3 regions of the Burkholderia aenigmatica genome follow, and region 1 is predicted to be linked to each of the others. Evidence: riboswitches for the same ligand, from Rfam matches in the RefSeq annotation. Region 1 holds a riboswitch; each other region holds the start of a gene.
What was found. A riboswitch is a leader RNA that binds a small molecule or an ion and turns the genes downstream of it on or off. The one in region 1 is predicted to bind cobalamin.
Positions count from the first base shown of each region.

Region 2: it holds a riboswitch for cobalamin, as region 1 does, so the genes downstream of both, cobW (cobalamin biosynthesis protein CobW) here and ACN8ZM_RS34425 (TonB-dependent receptor domain-containing protein) in region 1, are expected to answer to the same signal.
Region 3: it holds a riboswitch for cobalamin, as region 1 does, so the genes downstream of both, ACN8ZM_RS17220 (CbtB domain-containing protein) here and ACN8ZM_RS34425 (TonB-dependent receptor domain-containing protein) in region 1, are expected to answer to the same signal.

Region 1 covers NZ_CP184470.1:453,476-456,748, reverse strand. The annotation lists gene ACN8ZM_RS34430 (helix-turn-helix transcriptional regulator) at 1-964, shown strand, start outside; cobalamin riboswitch at 1,054-1,247, shown strand; gene ACN8ZM_RS34425 (TonB-dependent receptor domain-containing protein) at 1,585-3,273, shown strand, end outside.
Region 2 covers NZ_CP184468.1:1,879,401-1,882,673, reverse strand. The annotation lists gene cobN (cobaltochelatase subunit CobN) at 1-230, opposite strand, end outside; gene cobW (cobalamin biosynthesis protein CobW) at 237-1,325, opposite strand; cobalamin riboswitch at 1,655-1,922, opposite strand; cobalamin riboswitch at 2,037-2,274, shown strand; gene cobA (uroporphyrinogen-III C-methyltransferase) at 2,444-3,193, shown strand; gene ACN8ZM_RS08765 (cobalamin biosynthesis protein) at 3,190-3,273, shown strand, end outside.
Region 3 covers NZ_CP184469.1:39,007-42,279, reverse strand. The annotation lists gene ACN8ZM_RS17230 (LysR family transcriptional regulator) at 1-828, shown strand, start outside; gene ACN8ZM_RS17225 (CbtA family protein) at 851-1,573, opposite strand; gene ACN8ZM_RS17220 (CbtB domain-containing protein) at 1,587-1,796, opposite strand; cobalamin riboswitch at 1,829-1,971, opposite strand; gene ACN8ZM_RS17215 (histidine phosphatase family protein) at 2,017-2,604, shown strand; gene ACN8ZM_RS17210 (inorganic phosphate transporter) at 2,790-3,273, shown strand, end outside.

The sequences.
Region 1 (3,273 bases):
CGACCGCGACGCACCGCCGCCGCAACCGGCGACGACGTCGGGCGATTTCATCGCGCTGTACCGCGACGCGATCGAACGGCTCGAAGCGCAGGTCGCGCGCGGCGATGGCCATCCGCCGATGCGCAAGCGCGAAGTCGACCTGATGTGCCGCTGCTTGCTGAGCTGCGCGACGCTGGCCGACGCGATCCGCTGCGCGCGCGAATTCTGCGAGATGCTGACGCCGCGCGCCGGCGCGCTATCGCTCGCGGTGCGCGACGGGCGCGCGACGTTCCGGATGGATTCGCTGCGCCGCACGCGCAGTCCGGCCGCGTGCCTCGTCGACCTGACCGGGTTGTTCTGCTATCTGCAGCTGTTCGGCTGGCTGATCGGGCAGCCGTTGCGGCCGATCGACGTGTGGCTCGGCCATCCGCGCCGCGACGACGCGATGCCGCTGCTCGGGCTGTTCAATGCGCCGGTCGAGGTCGGCCGCAAAACCTATGGCTTCGCATTCGATGCGGCGCGGCTCGAATGCCGTGTGATCCGGCAGCCGGCCGAACTCGACGCATTTCTCGTCGATTTTCCGTTTCGTCTGATTGATGCGGCGCCAGCCGTCGTGTCGTGGGCGCAGCAAGTGCGCGGTTTTCTCGATGCCGCGCTCGCGCATGAGCAGGCGTTGCCGGCGCTCGCCGAGCTGGCCGCATGGCTCGGCGTCAGCGAGGCAACGCTGCGGCGGCGGCTGGTGGCCGAAGGAAGTGGTTATCACGCGCTGCGGGAGCAGTGTCTCGCCGAGGCCGCGCAACGCTGGCTGCGCGAGTCGGACTGGGCGGTCGCGCGGATCGCCGCCCATCTCGGGTTCGGCGGCGAGGAAGCGTTCCGCCGCGCGTTCGTCCGGTGGACGGGTATCGCGCCGAGCCGGTTCAGGCGCGATTGCACGGCTGCGTCTCCTCCCGTTTCGTCAGACATGAAACGCAGCACCGACGCATAAAAGAAAGGATTTCGAAAGTTTTTGCGCGGTAATGACGTTTTTTCGCATCCCCGCGCGGCCGGACAATTGACGCGCCGGAGCGCACGCCATTACCCTTGCGCGCTGATGGTTCCCAGGGATGGGATCAAAAGGGAACGCAGGAGAGGCAACGCCTCGAATCTGCGGCTGCCCCCGCAACTGTGAGCGGCGAATCCGTGCCACTGCATGCCACTGGGAAACCGGGAAGGCCGGCACGAATGACGACCCGCGAGCCAGGAGACCTGCCATCGACCCGAGGTCCAAGCAGCCGCACCGGGCGGGGTGTCCCGGCGCGCCCGGCACCGCCGTTGGCGGTCGCCCGTTGCATGGACGGCCCGACCTCAGGATCCGCCCGATGTCCACCGTTACCGCATCCGCTTCCGCGCCGGAAGCGTCGCGCCGGCACGCCGCCGGCATGCACGGCCCGCACGCACGCGCGTGCCGTTCCATCTCGATCGCGCCCGCCGGCATGCGCCGCGCCGATGCCCGCAGCGACGGCGCACTGGGCTCGGTCCCGCGATCACCCGATCACCGATAACAAGACCGGCGCTGCCCGCCGCTCACGATCGACGCACGCGCAGCCCGACAACAACGACAGCCTCATGAAGATTCGACACCTCCTTGCCACGTCCGCCGCGACCGCGCTCCTGTCGCCCCTCGCCCACGCCGCCGGCGACACCGCGACTTCGCAACCGGCCCCGGCCGCCGAAGGCACCGACCTGCCGACGATCAACGTGACCGACACGCGGCGACTGCCCGAATCGTTCGACCAGCGCTATGCGACGACCCAGGTGCTCACGCGTACCGATCTCGACCGGCTGTCGCCGAGCGACCCGAGCATCACGCAAGCGCTCGCGACACTGCCCGGCGTGACCGTCTCGCAGAACGGCGGCCCGGGTTCGTCCGCGTCGGTCAGCATCCGCGGCTCGTCGGCCAGCCAGGTCGCCGTGTTCATCGACGGCATCCGGATCGGCTCGTCGACCACCGGCATCGCGCCGTGGTCGGACCTGCCGACCGAAGCGTTCGAACGTGTCGAAGTGATTTCGGGGCCGGCCGCCGCGTCGTTCGGTGCCAACGCGATGGGCGGCGTCGTGCAGCTCTTCACGCGCCGCGCCGGCAGCCAGCCGAACCAGACCACCGTGTCGTTCGGCGGCGGGTCGAACAAGACGTTCGACACGCAGCTCCGCACGTCGGGCACGGTGCCGTCGACCGGGCCGCTCGCCGCGCTCGGCGGGCTCACCTACTCGCTCGGCCTGCACTCGTACAACACGGCCGGCATCGATGCGACGCGGCCGTTCGCGTACGGCCATGAGGACGGCCGCAACCCGTACCACGCGCAGGATCTCGATGCGCGCCTCGGCTACGCGCGCGACAACTGGTCGATCTCGACGTTCGCGCTGTATCACCGCTCCGATCTGTCCTACGACAACAGCGGCTATGCGAACCGCCAGCTCGATCATCAGCTGACGACCGGTATCGCGTTCCACCTCGATATCACGCCGGACACGCAGTTCGACCAGTCCTTCGGTTATTCGAACGATCGCCAGTTCCTCTATGCAAGCGATCCGACCATCCCGACCGACCAGATCAATTCGCAGCGCATCAGCACGTCGACGTCGTTGACGCATCAGGAGCGCGGGTTCCATCTGTTCGGGCTGCCGCTGTCGGGCGAGACCAAGCTCGCGTACGACTTCACGCGCGAGCAGGCGTTCCTGCCGGTCGACGTTCCGAACGGCGTGCCGACGCGCAACGATTCCGCGTTCTCGCTGCACCAGTCCGCGACGCTCGGCAGCGTGACGATGTTCCTCGCGGGGCGTCATGAAATCATCGCCGGGCAGTCGGTGAATACGGGGAACGCGGCGCTGTCGTGGGCGATCACGCCGGTGTACACGGCGCGCGTGTCGTACGGCAATGCGTTCCGGCTGCCGACCTTCAACGATCTGTATTACCCCGGCTACGGCAATCCGAATCTCAGCCCGGAACGCAACACGTCGGTCGAGGCTGCGGTCGATGCGAACACGTCGTACGGCACGTTCACGGCGGCGATCTACGACACGCGGGTCACCAACCTGATCGCGTACAACCCGGCGACGTTCTCGCCGATGAACATCGGTCGCGCGCATATTCGCGGGATCGACCTGTCGTACAAGGGGACGATCGGCCGCTCGACGCCAGTGAGCGTCGCGGTCGGGATCCTGAATCCGCAGGACGAGACCAACAACTCGTGGCTCAACCGCCGGCCGCGCCAGACGGTCAGCCTGAACATCGACCACACGTGGGACGAACTGCAT
Region 2 (3,273 bases), on a different replicon from region 1:
AGCACGTCGTCGACGTAGAAATCGACCGACGCCGGCTGCCGCAGGAACGTGACGTTCGCGAGCCTGACGCTCGGGAAGCCGGCCGGCAGGTGCGGCACGACGCTAGCCAGCAGCGACAGCGTCGTATCGGCCGAGCTCAGGATCACGATGTCGGCCGGCTGCTGGTCGATCCGGACGACGCCCTGCGTGTCGTCGACAAAGCCGCCCGGCGTGGTGCGCAGCAAATGCATCGTGGGTTACGCCTGTTGCGGCTCGGCCGCGCACGCGGCGTCGAACGCGCGTTGCAGCGCGGCCGCGTCGAGATCCTCGCCGATCAGCACGAAGCGGCTCGCGCGCGTTTCTCCGTCCTGCCAGCGACGATCGAAATAGCTGTCGAAGCGGCGGCCGACGCCCTGGATCACGAGGCGCATCGGCGCGCCGGGCAGCGCGGCGAAGCCTTTCGCGCGATAGATCGTGTGCGCTTCGACGACACGCTGCAGCGCGGCGATCGTCGCTTCGCGCGTGCCGGCGTCGCCCGACACGACGACCGAGTCGAAATCGTCGTGATGGTGATCGTGATCGCCGTCGTCGGCCGAGCCGTGATGGTCGTGACGCAGGTGGATCGTTTCTTCCGATGCCGATTCGAGACCGAGCAGCATCGCGAGATCGAGCTCGCCGCGCGTCGCGCGCACGATCTTCACCTGCGGCGGGATTTCGTCGCGAATCGCGGTTTCGATCTGCGCGAACGCTGCGTCGCCGACGAGATCGGCCTTGTTCACGATCACGAGATCGGCGGACGACAGCTGATCGGCGAACAGCTCGTGCAGCGGCGATTCATGATCGAGGTTCGGATCGGCGCGGCGCTGCGCGTCGACGGCCTGCGGGTTTTCCGCGAACTGGCCACTCGCGGCGGCCGGCCCGTCGACCACGGTCACGACCGCGTCGACCGTGAAGCTGTTGCGGATCGTCGGCCAGTTGAACGCCTGCACGAGCGGCTTCGGCAGTGCGAGGCCCGAGGTTTCGATCAGCACGTGGTCGATGTCCGCGCGCCGCTCGACGAGCGCTTCCATCACCGGATAGAACTCTTCCTGCACGGTGCAGCACAGGCAGCCGTTCGCGAGTTCGTAGAGCTGGCCCGATGCTTCGCCCTGCGCGCCTTCCGCATCCTCGCAGCCGATGCCGCAGCCCTTGAGGATTTCGCCGTCGATGCCGAGCTCGCCGAATTCGTTGACGATCACCGCGATGCGGCGGCCTTCGGCGTGCTGCAGGATGTGGCGCATCAGCGTCGTCTTGCCGCTGCCGAGAAAGCCCGTGACGATCGTGACGGGAAGCTTGCGCATGGTCATGGTAGGTCCTGTGTCGAAAATGGAATCAGCCCGGGATCGTCGCGTCGATGGCGGCGTGGCAGTTCATCTGGCGGATCGCGGGCATGCCGCCGCGCGATCCGGACGGACAGTCGCGGGACGGGCGGAACGACGAAGCGGACATGGTGCTTCCTTGCGAACGGTCGACATCGTGAATGCCAACACGGCTGCCGCCGGCCCGGTGCACGCCGCCTGCCGTTCGCCACGCCGGCCGGCGCGGGTTGGCGCGCAGGCGGATCGGCGGAGAAAGCGGGCAACACGCGGGTGTCGGGCCTGCTGCGGCCGTGGACGATGCGCCGCCTCCCCGCGGCGCTGAACCCCAACGTTTAGGCCGGTATCCGGGCTGACGAACACGCCGCTTCGCCTTCCCGGATGCACGCGGCATCCAGTGGCGGTCGTCCGCATGCGCGCGGCATGCGGCGAAGCGGCGTTGCGTGGCGCTTCTCGCGCGACGCGTTCGCTTACCGTTGCGGGGGCAGCACAGGTTGGCTCGACTGCGGCGCAGGCAGGCTCCCTGTTTCCCGTTTAACTGCGCGCGCCGGAGCGGCGCGCGCGAGCACCAAAACGCGTGCGAGTGTAGGCGGCGGTGCGGGGAGCGTCAAGGCGGAGCGGGCCACCGGGCCCGGTTCCGGATGGCCGGCGCACGTGGCCGAACGCCGTGCGCAGCGGTTCGCGCGGGTGGATCGCTGTGCTATCGTATGCGCCGCGTTCGGTGCTCGCATGCGCATTGCGCGCCTGCAGTTAAACGGGAAACAGGAGGCGGACCACCGCCCGGCCTGTGCTGTCCCCGCAACGGTACGCCGCCCGCGCGCTGCGCTTCCCCGCGCACGCGCCCAGGCCGCCCACGATGCCACTGCCCTTCAGCCGGGCGGGAAGGCTGCGGCCTGGCAAGCGGCCAGCCCGGATACCGGCCGACGCAAGGGGCGAGCCCGAGGCTCGCCGAACGCCCGATCCGCGGGGGACGGATGGGGTGCGCATTCCGCCCGCGTCCGCGCGGGCTTCGTTCGATCCGTCATGCGTTTCCTGTCTGCTGGCCGCCGCCGTGCCGCCCGCCTGCCCTGTTCCACTGTTTCGACACGGTGCGCACCGTGCCGCGCTCGATGAGCCGCGCCTGGCTCATCGGCGCCGGCCCAGGCGACGCCGACCTGCTGACGCTCAAGGCCGTCCGTGCGATCGGCGCGGCGGACGTGCTGCTCGTCGACGATCTCGTGAATCCCGACGTGTTGCGCCATGCGCGTGCCGATGCGCAGATCGAGCACGTCGGCAAGCGCGGCGGTCATGCATCGACGCCGCAGGAGACGATCGTCGCCGCGATGCTCGCGCATCTGCGCGCGGGCCGCAGCGTCGCGCGGCTCAAGGGCGGCGATCCGTTCGTGTTCGGCCGCGGCGGCGAGGAACTGGCCGCACTCGGCGCGGCGGGATTCCCGGTCGAGGTCGTGAACGGCGTCACCGCGGGCATCGCCGCACCGGCCGCAATCGGCATCCCGGTCACGCAACGCGGCGACGCGCAGGGCGTGATTTTCGTCACGGGCCACGGCGCGGGCGCCGGCGAACCCGACTGGCGCGCGCTCGCGGCCACGCGCATGACGATCGTCATCTACATGGGCATTCGCCGCCTCGACACGATTGCAGCCGCGCTGCGTGAAGGCGGCCTGCCCGGCGATACGCCGTGCGCGGCGATCGAGAACGCGACGCGCCCCGAACAGCGGCACGTGCTCGCGACGCTCGACACGCTCGTCGAACGCATCGGCGCGACTGGCATCGGCTCGCCGGCCATCGTCGTGATCGGCCGCGTCGCGGCGTTCGCCGACGATCCCGCGGTACGTGCCGCGCTCGGCAGCGGCGCATGATGCGCGTCGCGCTCGGCGTCGGTTTCCGCGCGGGCGTGACGGCCGCGCAACTCGATGCCGCGATCCGCGCGGCGCTGACC
Region 3 (3,273 bases), on a different replicon from region 1:
CTCACGCAATCGGCGCTCAGCCATACCGTCCGGAAAATCGAGCAGCAGCTCGGCACGCCGATCTGGGATCGCGAGGGGCGCGGCCTGCGGCTGACGCAGGGCGGGCAGTATCTGCTGAAGCTGGCAAACCGGCTGCTGCCGCAGTTCGAGCTGGCCGAGGAGCGGATGAAGCAGTACGCGAAGGGCGAGCGCGGCACGCTGCGTATCGGGATGGAGTGCCACCCGTGCTACCAGTGGCTGCTGAAGGTCGTGTCGCCGTACCTGTCGCGCTGGCCCGACGTCGACGTCGACGTGAAGCAGCGCTTTCAGTTCGGCGGGATCGGCGCGCTGTTCGGCTACGACATCGACGTGCTCGTGACCCCCGATCCGCTGAACAAGCCGGGGCTGCGCTTCGACCCCGTGTTCGACTACGAGCAGGTGCTGGTGGTCGCGGACGCACACCGTTTCGCCAACGCCGATTACGTGACGCCCGAGCAGCTGACCGACGAAATCCTGATCACCTATCCGGTCGAAACCGACCGGCTCGACATCTACAACCAGTTCCTGACGCCGGCCGGCATCGTGCCGAAGCGGCACAAGTCGATCGAGACGACCGACATCATGTTGCAGATGGTGGCGAGCGGGCGCGGCGTGGCCGCGCTGCCGAGATGGCTGGCCGACGAATACGCCGACCGGATGCCGGTCGTGCCGGTCAAGCTCGGCAAGAAGGGGATCGCGAAGCAGATCTTCCTCGGCATCCGCGAGGCGGATGCGTCGATCGACTATCTGGCCGCGTTCGTCGCGCTGGCGCGCGAATCGACGTGGAGCGCGCCGCGCATGCTGCGCTAGGCGCGCCCCGTGGCAGTGCGCGTCAGGCGGCGCGCATGCCGATACGTTCGCCGCGCTCGACCCATGCGCCGAACAGCAGGCCGATCGTCGTCCACATGATCACCTGCATGCCGATCGCCGCGGCGCGGAACTTCCACAGCACGACGGCCGGGAAAGCAGCCGGCACTTCGTTGATCGACGGCAGCCCGAGCTGCACGGCCGCGATGATCACGATGAACACGAGCCCCGCGACGATCGACGCGTTCCATTGCCCGAGCTTCGCCAGCAGATGGCGGCGCACGCTGACCGAGAACACCATCGTCGCGATCGAGATCGCGATCATCAGGAAGAACAGGCCCGTGCGATAGCCGATCGTGTCGGGGTCTCCAACCGACGGCGGATTGGCCGGGTACTTGATGTTCGGCACGATCACGAGCGCGATGAACGCCGCCACCGCGAGCCACGCGGCCAGCGGTCGTGCCGGGAGACGGCTGCCGCGACCATAAGCATATGCAAAGACCAGCGAGAACAGCCCGCCGAACGCCGCGCCATAGGTCACGACGCCCGTCAGCAGGCCGAAGCCGGCCTGCGTGTGGCGGCTCACCAGCTCGGGTTCCGGCGCGTCGCCCTTGGCGGCGTCGAGTTTTTCTTCGAAGGAGATCGCCTGATCGACTTGCGGTTCGCCGACGATTTTCGCGAAACCGAACGTGAGGAGGCCTGCGGCGATGCCTGCGAGCATCCCGCGCATGAGCAGCTTTCCGACCATCGTGAACTCCGCGTCAGTGGCAGGGGAAGCCGAGCAGATGGCGGCCGTCGTGGACGAACTCGTGCACGTACATGCCCGGCACGAGCGACGTTGCGCCTTGTTCCGCGCCGACGAAATAAATCGCGAGCAGCAGGATCAGGCCGACGAACACGGCCCACGGCAACAGTTCACGGACGGGGATGGGCGCCGGTACGACCGCCGGCTTCAGCACTGCTTCGCTCATGGATGCACCTCAGGGGAATCGCGCCCCGACAAATGTTGGATGGGTACGAAGGCAGGTCTGGCTTCCGGGATCATGGATCACCGGTTACAGTGGCGCGACCGCGCCGGAATTGCACCGGCTTCCGCGTTTCGTATCGGGCGAATTGTACGCGCGAACGTTCGCGTGTTGAAGCAGCGAAAAATGGGCGAACGCGCCCGTCCCGGCTCCCCCGACAACCCACATGAACCTGCACGCCTCGCTGCGCCTGATTGCACACGCATCGACCCGGGCGATGCGCACCGGCACGTTTCCCGACGACGATCTGCTCGACGCGCACGGGCTCGCCGACGCCGCGACGCTGCGCGACCGGTGGACGGACGTCGCCGGCTCGCTCGTGCTGTGCAGCCCGGCGCGCTGTGCGGTGCAGACCGCCGATGCGCTCGGCCTGCACGCCGACATCGACGACGCGCTGCGCGACATCGATTACCGAAACTGGCGCGGCAAGCGGCTGCACGACCTCGCGCGCGACCAGCCTGACGAGCTGGGCGCGTGGATCGGCGATCCGTTGGCGTCGCCGCACGGCGGCGAATCGTTCGATGCAGCCATGCGCCGCGTCGGCACATGGTTGAACGCGCTGCAACACGGCCGAGACATCGTCGCCATCACGCATGCGCCGATCGTGCGTGCGGCCGTCGCGCATGCGCTGCGGATGGGTTCCGGCGCGGCAACCCGCATCGACGTGGCGCCGCTATCGTGCACGACATTCGCTGCGTCGCCGCACGGCTGGATGTTGATCGCGGACGGCGATCGGCGCGACACTGGCGCCTAGCCTCCTGCCGTGTTGCGTTCGCGATATGGGCCACGACGCCAGCCGACGCGTTGTGCCGTATCGCAATCGCATGGCGATGTTCACCTTACGTCGCCGCAAGCCCCACCGTTCGCCATCCCTACTGTCATCAAACTGACTGCTAGCCGAAGCTAGGATCGGTCGCGGTTCCCATACGAGATACCGTCATGAATCAACCTGCTTCGTCTACCCCGAACAGTTCGGGTTCCGTCGAGCGCACCAGGCAGCTCGGCTATGCCGTCTTCCTGCTGGTGCTCGCGATTGGTGCGGTCTATATCGCCACGCACCTGATCGACGATCTGTCGCCGATGCGCGAAGGATCGCTGTTCCCGTACCTGATGCTCGGCGCTGCACTGCTGATCGCGCTCGGCTTCGAATTCGTCAACGGTTTCCACGACACCGCGAACGCGGTCGCGACCGTGATCTATACGCACTCGCTGACACCGAACGTCGCGGTGATCTGGTCGGGCCTCTGGAACTTCCTCGGCGTGATGATCTCGAGCGGCGCCGTCGCGTTCGGCATCCTGCAACTGCTGCCGGTCGAGCTGATCCTGCAGGTCGGCAGCGGTGCGGGCTTCGCGATGGTGTTCGCGCTGCTGATCGCCGCGATCGTGTGGAACCTCGCGACCTGGTACTTCGGGTTGCCGTCGT